Regions from separate parts of the Mucilaginibacter sp. 3215 genome, predicted to be linked through region 2. Evidence: riboswitches for the same ligand, from Rfam matches in the RefSeq annotation. Region 2 holds a riboswitch; each other region holds the start of a gene.
The links. A riboswitch is a leader RNA that binds a small molecule or an ion and turns the genes downstream of it on or off. The one in region 2 is predicted to bind S-adenosylmethionine.
Positions count from the first base shown of each region.

Region 1 (3,285 bases), on a different contig from region 2:
CTATAACCCCGTCAACCACAAATAAAGGCTGGTTATTGCCAGAGATAGAGGTTTCACCACGGATAATGATACGTGATGAACCCATATCGCCCTGGCTGTTGGTAACCTGCACACCGGCAATTTTACCCGAGAGCGCATTAACAAAGTTGGTTTCTTTGGCTTCAGAGATATCTTTCGATTTAAGCCCTTGTACCGCATATCCAAGCGATTTTTTATCCTTTGAGATATTGAGGGCCGTTATCACTACCTCATTCAGCGAATTTGGTGCTTCAACCAAAACCACGTTTAAGGTAGTTGTGCTTTGCAAAACCGGGATCTCCTGTGTTGTAAAGCCTATGTAGCTAACCCTGAGCACATCATTCACATTGGCGTTGATGATAAACTTACCATCGACATTAGTTTGCGCACCCGTGGTTTTACCTTTAACAGATATGCTAACGCCTGGCAGCGGCAGCCCATCAGACTTGGCGGTTACCACCCCGCTAATTTTAACGGATTGCGCGGCAACCGTTTGGACGAGAATAAAAGGCAATATAATTGCCAGTAATAGCTTGTAAATTTTTAACATGATAATTAATAATTGAGATTAATTTTGATGCCTTTACCTGTACAAAAAACATGGCTATCGCCTTGACAGGCATAAATTTGCCCGGCTTATAAACCTATTGTAACTGTAAAGAATTGATTAGGGGATGGTAATTATTAAGCTAAGACAAGCTGCAGCAAGCCCGCATTTAAATACCATGTATGCTGTAAATGATTAACAGCAACAATGCATGCTTTGCATATTGAGACAGAAGGATTTGCAGATTGATTGGCTTTCTGAAACGAAAGTTTTCTTGTGTAAAAAAGTAGATTCTGTTTTCATAAAACGGTATTAAATAAGTACTGATAGATTCTTTTTAATTGATAGACGCTGTTTTGTTGTTTACCAAAGCGTCCACAGCTTTTAACATGGATGCAAATTCCTGCTGATCATACAAACGGGTGAGGTAAACAATTTTCCCATCCCGATCGATAACCACATTGCGGGTAACACCGCTCTTTTTGCTGGCAAACCGGCCAAAAATATCAGCACCAGGGTCAAGCGCCAGTGGGTAACTGATATTCATAACCTGATGAAACCCTTTTACTTTGTTGAGCGGTTCATCGCGGTCAACGCCTATTAAAACAAGGCCTTTATCTTTATAAGCCTGCCAGATCTCTTTTTCCAAATGCGGCATTTCTTCTCGGCATACGCTGCACCAGCTTGCGGTAAACTGCAGGATAACCACCTTACCACGCAACTTCGTTAAAGAAGTTTTTGCACCATTAGTTAATACCAGCTCAAAATCGGCAGGAGCCCAATCGCCCGTTTTTACAATGTAACCGCGGTCGTCAGCAGTCGGATCAATAGCCTTAGTGGTCTGCGCAACAGCCAGCAGTGTTGATATTAAAAGCGAGCAGGTAAAAAGTAAATGTTTAATGTTCATTGCTATACATGTTAAACCCTAATTTCATCCCGGTGATATTTCAATACTTTTAGCAAGAAAAATGAAGAGGGAAAAGGAAGTATACAATACCTTGCATTATGCAAGGCAATAGCATATTTCATTATCTTTTCTACCCTATTTTGGGCAGACAGGAATTAGCACCTTTATAACAGTGGGCTTACAGGTTGCTAAGACATCACAGGGCCTTTCCCTCAGTCTTTCTTGATAATTAAAATATTCAAAGAACCGATTTGACGATGCAAATATATACATATTCTACTAAAACCATAGACTTTATATAATTATTGCAATAAAATGAATTAACAGCTTCAAATTGTGCAGGCTTACTAACAGAAATTTGTTTACCGATTGGATTAGCTGAAACTTTTTGAAGGTAGTTCCGTAAAACTAAAAAGTCCCTGACGCTCTCCGCAGGGACTTTTAACCTAAACTTATTTTGTAGATTATTAAACTACCTTACAATAGCTTAAAACAAGGCAATTAGGTTTTTAATTATTTACAACTTATAGTTGATACTTATTTAACACTTTCATTCGCCTGTTAACTGGCAACCCCATTAAACAGGGCTGCAAAGCTATTTTCAGCTGCTATCTTTTCAATTAAATTTTCCAGCGACTGGTAAATGTTCATGTTTAAAAACGGACCTGCACTGATCCTTTTAACACCGGCATTTTGTAACGCTTTAAAATCCGGAAGTCCGGGCATGCACATTACGCTAACCGGAAGGCGCGATAAGGCTGTTATTTGTTCAATATCTGTTGTTTGGGTGATACAGGGAAAAAACAAACCATGCACACCTGTATCCTGGTAAAGCTTAGTGCGGGTTAAAGCATCTTCCAACGCGTTAGGTAAACCAAGCAGGAAGGAATCGGCCCTTACATTTATAAATACCTGTACATCTGCCTTAGTCAACAATTCGGTGATCTGTTTAAGTTTCATGGCAAACTCATTTGCATCAACGATACTTCGCTTGGCATCCACCACTATCGAATCCTCTATATTAATACCCCCAACGCCGATATCATATAGCTTTGTGATATTATCGCAGATTACTTCCGCTGTATCACCATAACCTCCCTCCAGGTCCACAGTTAACATGGCCGATGATGTTGCCGCTATCCTTTTGATTACAAACAGGTAATCATCAAAACTCATTTCTTCGCCATCTGCAAAGCCTAATGAGCTTGCTACAGCGGCACTTGACGTGCCAATTGCCTCAAAGTTTAACTTATCATAAACCTGCGCGCTTTGAGCGTTCCATACATTGCCAATCTGCAAAGGTTCGGTTTTATGATGCAGCGCTAAAAATTCATTGAATCTATTTTTCATGTTCTTGTGTTTATTTTATGCTCAAAATTAGCTTGAGCATTTTTCTAAAAATTGTATAAAACGGAAGAGATTAGTGAAAGGTGAAAGGTGAAAGGTGAAAGGTGAAAGGTGAAAGGTGAAAGGTGAAAGGTGAAACAATAATGGCCGGGTAAACCGGCCATTATTGTTTCTGAATTTAAATCAGGCTACGAGATTAGCTTCGGCTCCGAATGCGTGATCGATGACAATTTTCCAGCTGCCGTCGGGTTGCTGTTTCATTAGCTCTATCCCCTTTGCGGCAACCTGTGTTTTGCCATTGTCGGTAACGCTCCACTCCGACCGGCCGACCGCTACATCGCCCGATTGCAGACAGTAAACGGTTTTGATTTCCATTACTCCCGGAACCGCGCAGATACTTTTAACGGCTTCCTCAAATTGAGCCATTCCCGACACTTCTTTTCCCGGCTCAGGAAAAATAATGCCG
Region 1 is NZ_JBNPWO010000003.1:395,198-398,482, forward strand. Features, by position in the region: gene ABIC84_RS08085 (SusC/RagA family TonB-linked outer membrane protein) at 1-568, opposite strand, end outside; gene ABIC84_RS08090 (TlpA family protein disulfide reductase) at 903-1,472, opposite strand; SAM riboswitch class I at 1,591-1,704, opposite strand; gene ABIC84_RS08095 (isocitrate lyase/PEP mutase family protein) at 2,034-2,822, opposite strand; gene ABIC84_RS08100 (YybH family protein) at 3,003-3,285, opposite strand, start outside.
Region 1: linked by a shared signal. The riboswitch ahead of ABIC84_RS08090 (TlpA family protein disulfide reductase) and the one ahead of metH (methionine synthase) in region 2 are both predicted to bind S-adenosylmethionine.

Region 2 (3,285 bases):
GATTTTACCACTTGTGGTAAAAACATCTTGCCGGCACCGAACAAGTCGCCTACGATGTTCATACCATCCATCAACGGACCTTCAATAACCTCAAGTGGTTTGCTGTAGGCCTGGCGGGCTTCCTCCACATCGTCGTCAAGGTATTCAACAATGCCTTTTACCAGCGAGTGGGAGAGGCGTTCCTGAACGGTGCCTTTGCGCCATTCTTCGTCGCGCACTACTTCTTTGCCTTTACTTTTGATGGTATCTGCAAACTCAACTAGGCGCTCGGTAGCATCCGGGCGGCGGTTAAGCAATACGTCTTCTACCAGTTCCAACAGGTTTTTAGGGATCTCTTCATAAACTTCCAGCATCCCGGCGTTTACGATCCCCATATCCATACCCGCTTTAATAGCGTGGTACAGGAAAGCCGAGTGCATAGCCTCGCGCACTGTATTATTACCCCTGAACGAGAACGAAATGTTACTTACACCGCCGCTCACCTTGGCATGCGGCAGGTTTTGTTTGATCCAGCGGGTAGCCTCAATAAAATCGACAGCGTAATTATTGTGTTCTTCCAAACCGGTGGCTACGGTAAGGATGTTAGGGTCAAAAATAATATCCTGCGGCGGGAACCCTACTTCGTTCACCAGGATCTCGTATGACCGTTTACAGATCTCGATCCGGCGTTCCAATGAATCAGCCTGACCGGTTTCGTCAAAGGCCATTACTACGGTGGCAGCACCATAGCTTAAGATTTTCCTGGCCTGTTCCTTAAATTTTTCTTCGCCCTCTTTAAGGGAGATGGAGTTCACGATACCTTTTCCCTGTACGCATTTTAAACCAGCCTCAATCACCGTCCATTTGGATGAGTCGATCATGATAGGCAGTTTGGCAATATCAGGCTCGGAAGCAACCAGGTTCAGGAATTTTACCATCACCGCTTCCGAATCGATCATTCCCTCATCCATGTTAATATCGATGACCTGCGCGCCGCCTTCCACCTGTTGCAGGGCAACACTTAGAGCTGCCTCATAATCTTCGGCAAGGATCAATTTGGAAAACTTAGGGGAACCGGTAATGTTGGTGCGTTCGCCCACGTTTACAAAAATGCTTTCGGGTTTAATGGTGACCGCTTCCAGGCCGCTCAGGCGCATATCCGGCTCAATTTGAGGGATAGGGCGGGGCGGATATTTGGCAGCCTTATCGGCAATGCACTTAATATGCTCGGGTGTGGTACCGCAGCAGCCACCAACAATATTAACCAGGCCGGCTTTGATAAAATCATCAACCTGGTGAGCGGTTTCATGCGGAGTTTCGTCGTACTGGCCAAACTCGTTGGGTAAGCCGGCGTTTGGATAGGCCGAAATAAATACGCCTGCTTTTTCAGAAAGTTCGGCAAGGTGCGGGCGCATTTCCCGGGCACCCAAAGCGCAGTTTAGGCCTACCGATAGCAGGTTGGCATGGCTTATCGAGTTCCAGAAAGCTTCGACAGTTTGCCCGGAAAGGGTACGGCCTGAAGCATCGGTAATAGTACCTGAGATCATGATACCGCCCGAATCCCTGAAAGCAGGAAAATCCTTACCTGCAGCTTTACATTCCAGCTCATAACGTTTTATGGCGAAGAGGGCTGCTTTTGCATTCAGTGTATCAAAGATAGTTTCAACCAACAACAGGTGCGATCCTCCGTCAACCAAACCGCGTACCTGGTCATAGTAGGCCTCGGCCAGGTCATCAAAGGTAACGGCGCGATATCCGGGGTCGTTAACGTCTGGCGATAAGGAAGCAGTACGGTTGGTTGGGCCGATGGCACCGGCAACAAAACGCGGCTTTGCAGGGTTGCGCCGGGTATATTCGTCGGCTACCTCGCGGGCAATGCGTGCACCTTCGTAGCTTAGTTCATAGGCCAGTTCTTCCAGGTGATAATCGGCAAGGGAAATTACCTGTGTGCTGAAAGTGTTAGTTTCAATGATATCCGCACCGGCATCAAGATATTCGGCATGGATGGCTTTGATAATATCAGGGCGCGTGATATTGAGCAGGTCGTTATTGCCCTGCAGGTCGCTATGATGATCGCGAAAACGCTCGCCACGAAAATCCTTCTCGGTAAGCTGGTACCTTTGAATCATGGTACCCATTGCTCCGTCAATCACCAGGATGCGTTTCTGTAATTCTTTTCTAATGTCCATTTTTTGAGATGTGAGATATGAGATTTGAGACGTGAGATTTTAGCGGAGAGAACCTTGCTAAAACATCATGTCTTTCACCTCATATATCTGATAAAAAGACATTAAACAGGCGATTGAAAGAGCCGAAGCTATCTCAAATCTCACGTCTAATATCTCAAATCTAAATACAGCTTATCTCGAAAAGTCGGGTGTTGTTATGACTTTCGCTTATCTGTCCGGGCGCGTAATTGCTGCCTGGTAGAATGTAGCACCTTGTGAAGCACAGGTTGCTAAGACATCGCAGGGTCTAATCCCTCCGTCTTTCTCCATAAGCAGTGCAAAGTTGCGCAATAAAGTTATCATTTGCAAGTGTATAACATACGCTAAATATCATGCCTAAGCCACATTGTTAAACAAAAAAAGCCGCCTTTTGCGGAGGCAGCTTTATGATTGAATTTCTTAATGAGATTATCTTCTTCTGCCGAATAAACGGAGGAGCATAAAAAACAGGTTGATCAGTGTGATGTACAATGTTAGCGCACCCATCAGGGCCAGCTTTTTCGAGCTTGCATCACCGTATTCAATACCTGCTCCAATGCGTTTTAACATTTGCATATAGTAGGCAGTTAAACCAGTAAATACAGCTATGCCTATGTAGCTGATGATGTAACTCATTTGTTCGCTGTGCATAAAGAAGTTAGCTAATGAAGCTACAAAGATCCCAATGAACAGAATGTACATGATTGAACCAAACTTTGTTAAATCCATCTGGGTAGTATAACCGGCAATGCCCATAATACCGAAAGTTACTGATGCGGTAATGAAAACACCCAATATTGATGCAGATGTGTAGATCAGAAATATCAAACTTAAGCTGATGCCAATAAGCGTTGCATAGGCTACGAAAAGCAGCACCAATACCGGATAAGAGATTCGGTTATAGCCAAATTGCATTACCAATGAAAACGCCAGTGGCGAAAACAGCGCAAAATAGCCAAAACCTGTAAGACCGCCTGTTGGTGCAACGATCAGACTGATCAGGCCCATATTCAAAAATAGATAAACTGTTATCGCTGATACGCCAAGTGCAACGAACATCCAGCTGAAAACGCCGGCCATAAACCTGCGTGAAGCAACT
Region 2 is NZ_JBNPWO010000026.1:18,327-21,611, forward strand. Features, by position in the region: gene metH (methionine synthase) at 1-2,168, opposite strand, end outside; SAM riboswitch class I at 2,373-2,482, opposite strand; gene ABIC84_RS25625 (Bax inhibitor-1/YccA family protein) at 2,616-3,285, opposite strand, start outside.

Region 3 (3,285 bases), on a different contig from region 2:
TTACTTTCCGTCTTAAAGTTTTGCCACGCTTTATAGCTTTTGTCGTAAGCGGTATCATTGGCATCTTTTTTACAGGCGGATAGCCCAACAATAACAAACAGGAAGATAAGGCACTTTTTCATGCGGTTTGGCTTTTAAACTTATTCGATAAAAAATATAAAAACGCTACAGCTAATAACAAATATTCTTGTTTATTTTGGGCGATAACACATTATGCCATGAAAATTGAAACTATAGCCATACACGCCGGTAACCATGTTGATGAAGCAACAAGGGCCGTTATACAACCCATTATTATGTCAACCACGTTTGAGCGCGGTGAGGATGGCGGTTTCCCGGCAGGTTATATTTACAGTCGCTCATCGAACCCCAATCGTCATGCACTGGAGCATGTGCTGGCTAAGTTAGAGGGGGGTGTTGAAGCAGCTTCCTTTTCATCAGGTAATGCGGCCGGAATGTCGGTATTTCAATCATTGGAGCCGGGCACGCATATTATCGCTCCTGATGATATGTATCACGGCTTACGTAATCAGCTTAAAACCCTTTTTGCCGGCATCCTTACCTTCGATTTTATTGATGTAAACGATACCGGGGTTTTACAACAGCACATCAAGCCCGAAACAGGTTTGATCTGGATTGAAACGCCATCGAACCCACTTTTAAAAGTCACGGACATAAAAAAGGTAGTAGCCATTGCCAAATCAAAAGGCATTAACGTTTTATGCGATAATACCTTTGCCACCCCTGTATGCCAACGGCCGCTTGAGCTGGGCGCAGATATGGTTATGCACTCGGCCACCAAATACTTTGGCGGGCACAGTGACCTGATGGGCGGCGTTTTGATTACTGCAGAGAAGAACGATTGGTGGACAAAAATTCGCCAGGTACAGGAAATGGGCGGCGCTATCCCCTCGCCTATGGATTGTTATTACCTGGTACGCAGCATTAAAACCCTGCCATACCGTGTAAAGGGCCATGTACAAAACGCTCAATTACTTGCCGAATATCTTGAACAGCACCCTCACGTTGAACAGGTAATGTACCCCGGCTTACCTTCGCACCCGCAACATGAGATAGCTAAAGATCAGATGCTGGCTTTTGGCGGCATGTTGTCCTTTATTGTTAAAGGCGATGAGAACGATACCCATAATATTATTAATAAACTTCAGCTGTTTATTAAAGCTACCAGCCTTGGTGGCGTTGAAAGCTTGATAGAACACCGCGCCACCGTTGAAGGTCCGGATACCAAAACACCACGTAACCTGCTAAGGGTTTCAGTTGGGCTGGAACATATTGACGATTTGATTGCCGATATGAAGCAGGCCCTTGCTTAGGCCTTTTAAGGTGAAAGGATAAAGGTCAAAGGCGAAAGGTATAAGCTGTCATGTGAATTTAAAAATTCCGTATTCACAAAACCTTTAACCTTTCGCCTTTTGCCTTTCACCTCAAAATAAACCTTTCACCTTAAAAAGAAATAAAATTTGGTATATTACCTCACAATCCCTTATATTCGCAACATTATTTGGTAGTGATACCAACGTCGATCAATCCTCCGCACATAGTTCGGGTTTTGATTTATAAAGAAGCGGCGAGAGATCAGGCTCAATGACCCGCTGGCAACCCTTCAATGTTGAAGAAGGTGCCAATTCCTGTCCCGGCAAATAACACCGGGGAATATAAATTTATAACCATGAAAAGTTTAATTAAATTTACGCAACGCAACACTTTTTACACCTTAAACGGTAACGTACAACATATTAGCTCCCCTATTGGCTGTATTTGTATGTGTTGCTGCTGTTGATGCTTAGCACGCTCCTGTTTTCATTCTCTGAAAAAGTGTGTTGTTAAACCGGTTGTTTTTAAACCGGCTTTCCAAATCCATCTAAACATTCAAAATCTAAATTAAACACATTAAAAAATTACAACTATGTCTGCCTTAAAATTCGAAACCTTACAATTACATGCCGGCCAGGAAGTTGATCCAACAACAGGTTCACGTGCTGTGCCCATTTATCAAACTACTTCGTACGTATTTAACAGCGCCGAGCATGGTGCAAACCTATTTGCATTAAAGGAGTTTGGTAATATCTATACCCGCATCATGAACCCTACTACCGATGTGTTTGAAAAACGCATCGCAGCGTTAGAGGGCGGTGTGGCTGCGCTGGCAACAGCCTCTGGCCAGGCATCCCAATTCCTTGCCCTTAATAATATTTTACAGGTTGGCGATAACTTTGTGACTTCTCCTTTCCTATACGGCGGCACTTATAACCAGTTTAAAGTAGCATTTAAACGCCTGGGCATTGATGTGCGTTTTGCCAAAGATGATACTGCGGCCAATATTGAGGCTCTTATTGATGATAAAACAAAGGCCATTTTCCTGGAAACCATTGGTAACCCGGGCTTTACTATTGCTGATTTTGAAAAGGTGAGCGAAGTTGCCAAAAGGCATGACCTGCCGCTAATTGTTGATAATACTTTCGGTGCGGGTGGTTACCTCTTCCGTCCCATTGAACATGGCGCTAACGTGGTTGTGGAGTCAACCACCAAATGGATTGGCGGGCATGGTACCAGTATTGGCGGTGTTATTATCGATGCAGGCAATTATAATTGGGGTAATGGTAAATTTCCTCAATTCACTGAACCATCAGAAGGTTACCACGGATTGGTATTTAACGATGTTTTCGGCATTGGCGGTCCGTTTGGCAATATCCAGTTTATTATCCGTGCCCGTGTTGAGGGATTAAGGGATTTCGGCCCGTCGCAGGCGCCATTTAATTCATGGTTGAATATCCAGGGACTGGAAACGCTTTCGCTGCGTGTGCAACGTCACGTTGATAATGCGCTGCAGTTGGCCAAATGGCTGGAGCAGCATCCGCAGGTGGCAAGCGTAAATTACCCGGGACTGGAATCATCGCCATATCATGAGCTGGCTAAAAAATATTTGAAGAATGGCTTTGGCGGCGTGTTATCGTTCGAGATTAAGGGGAGCAAAGAACAGGCCAGCCGATTGATCAATAACCTTAAACTGGTGAGTCATTTGGCCAATGTCGGGGACGCAAAAACACTCATCATCCAGCCATCAGCAACCACGCATCAGCAATTATCTGATGAAGAGCAATTAGCTGCCGGTGTTACACCAGCATCATTGCGCGTGGCTGTTGGTATTGAGCATATAGACGATATTAAAGCTGATTTTGAGCAGGCTTTTGCAAAAATTAAGCAAGGTGAGGGTGAGTTAGTTTAATAATGTATAGTTTTTTTAAGTGATATAGTAAACGTTAT
Region 3 is NZ_JBNPWO010000033.1:8,354-11,638, forward strand. Features, by position in the region: gene ABIC84_RS27325 (hypothetical protein) at 1-122, opposite strand, end outside; gene ABIC84_RS27330 (trans-sulfuration enzyme family protein) at 219-1,334, shown strand; SAM riboswitch class I at 1,573-1,683, shown strand; gene ABIC84_RS27335 (O-acetylhomoserine aminocarboxypropyltransferase/cysteine synthase family protein) at 1,928-3,247, shown strand.
Region 3: linked by a shared signal. The riboswitch ahead of ABIC84_RS27335 (O-acetylhomoserine aminocarboxypropyltransferase/cysteine synthase family protein) and the one ahead of metH (methionine synthase) in region 2 are both predicted to bind S-adenosylmethionine.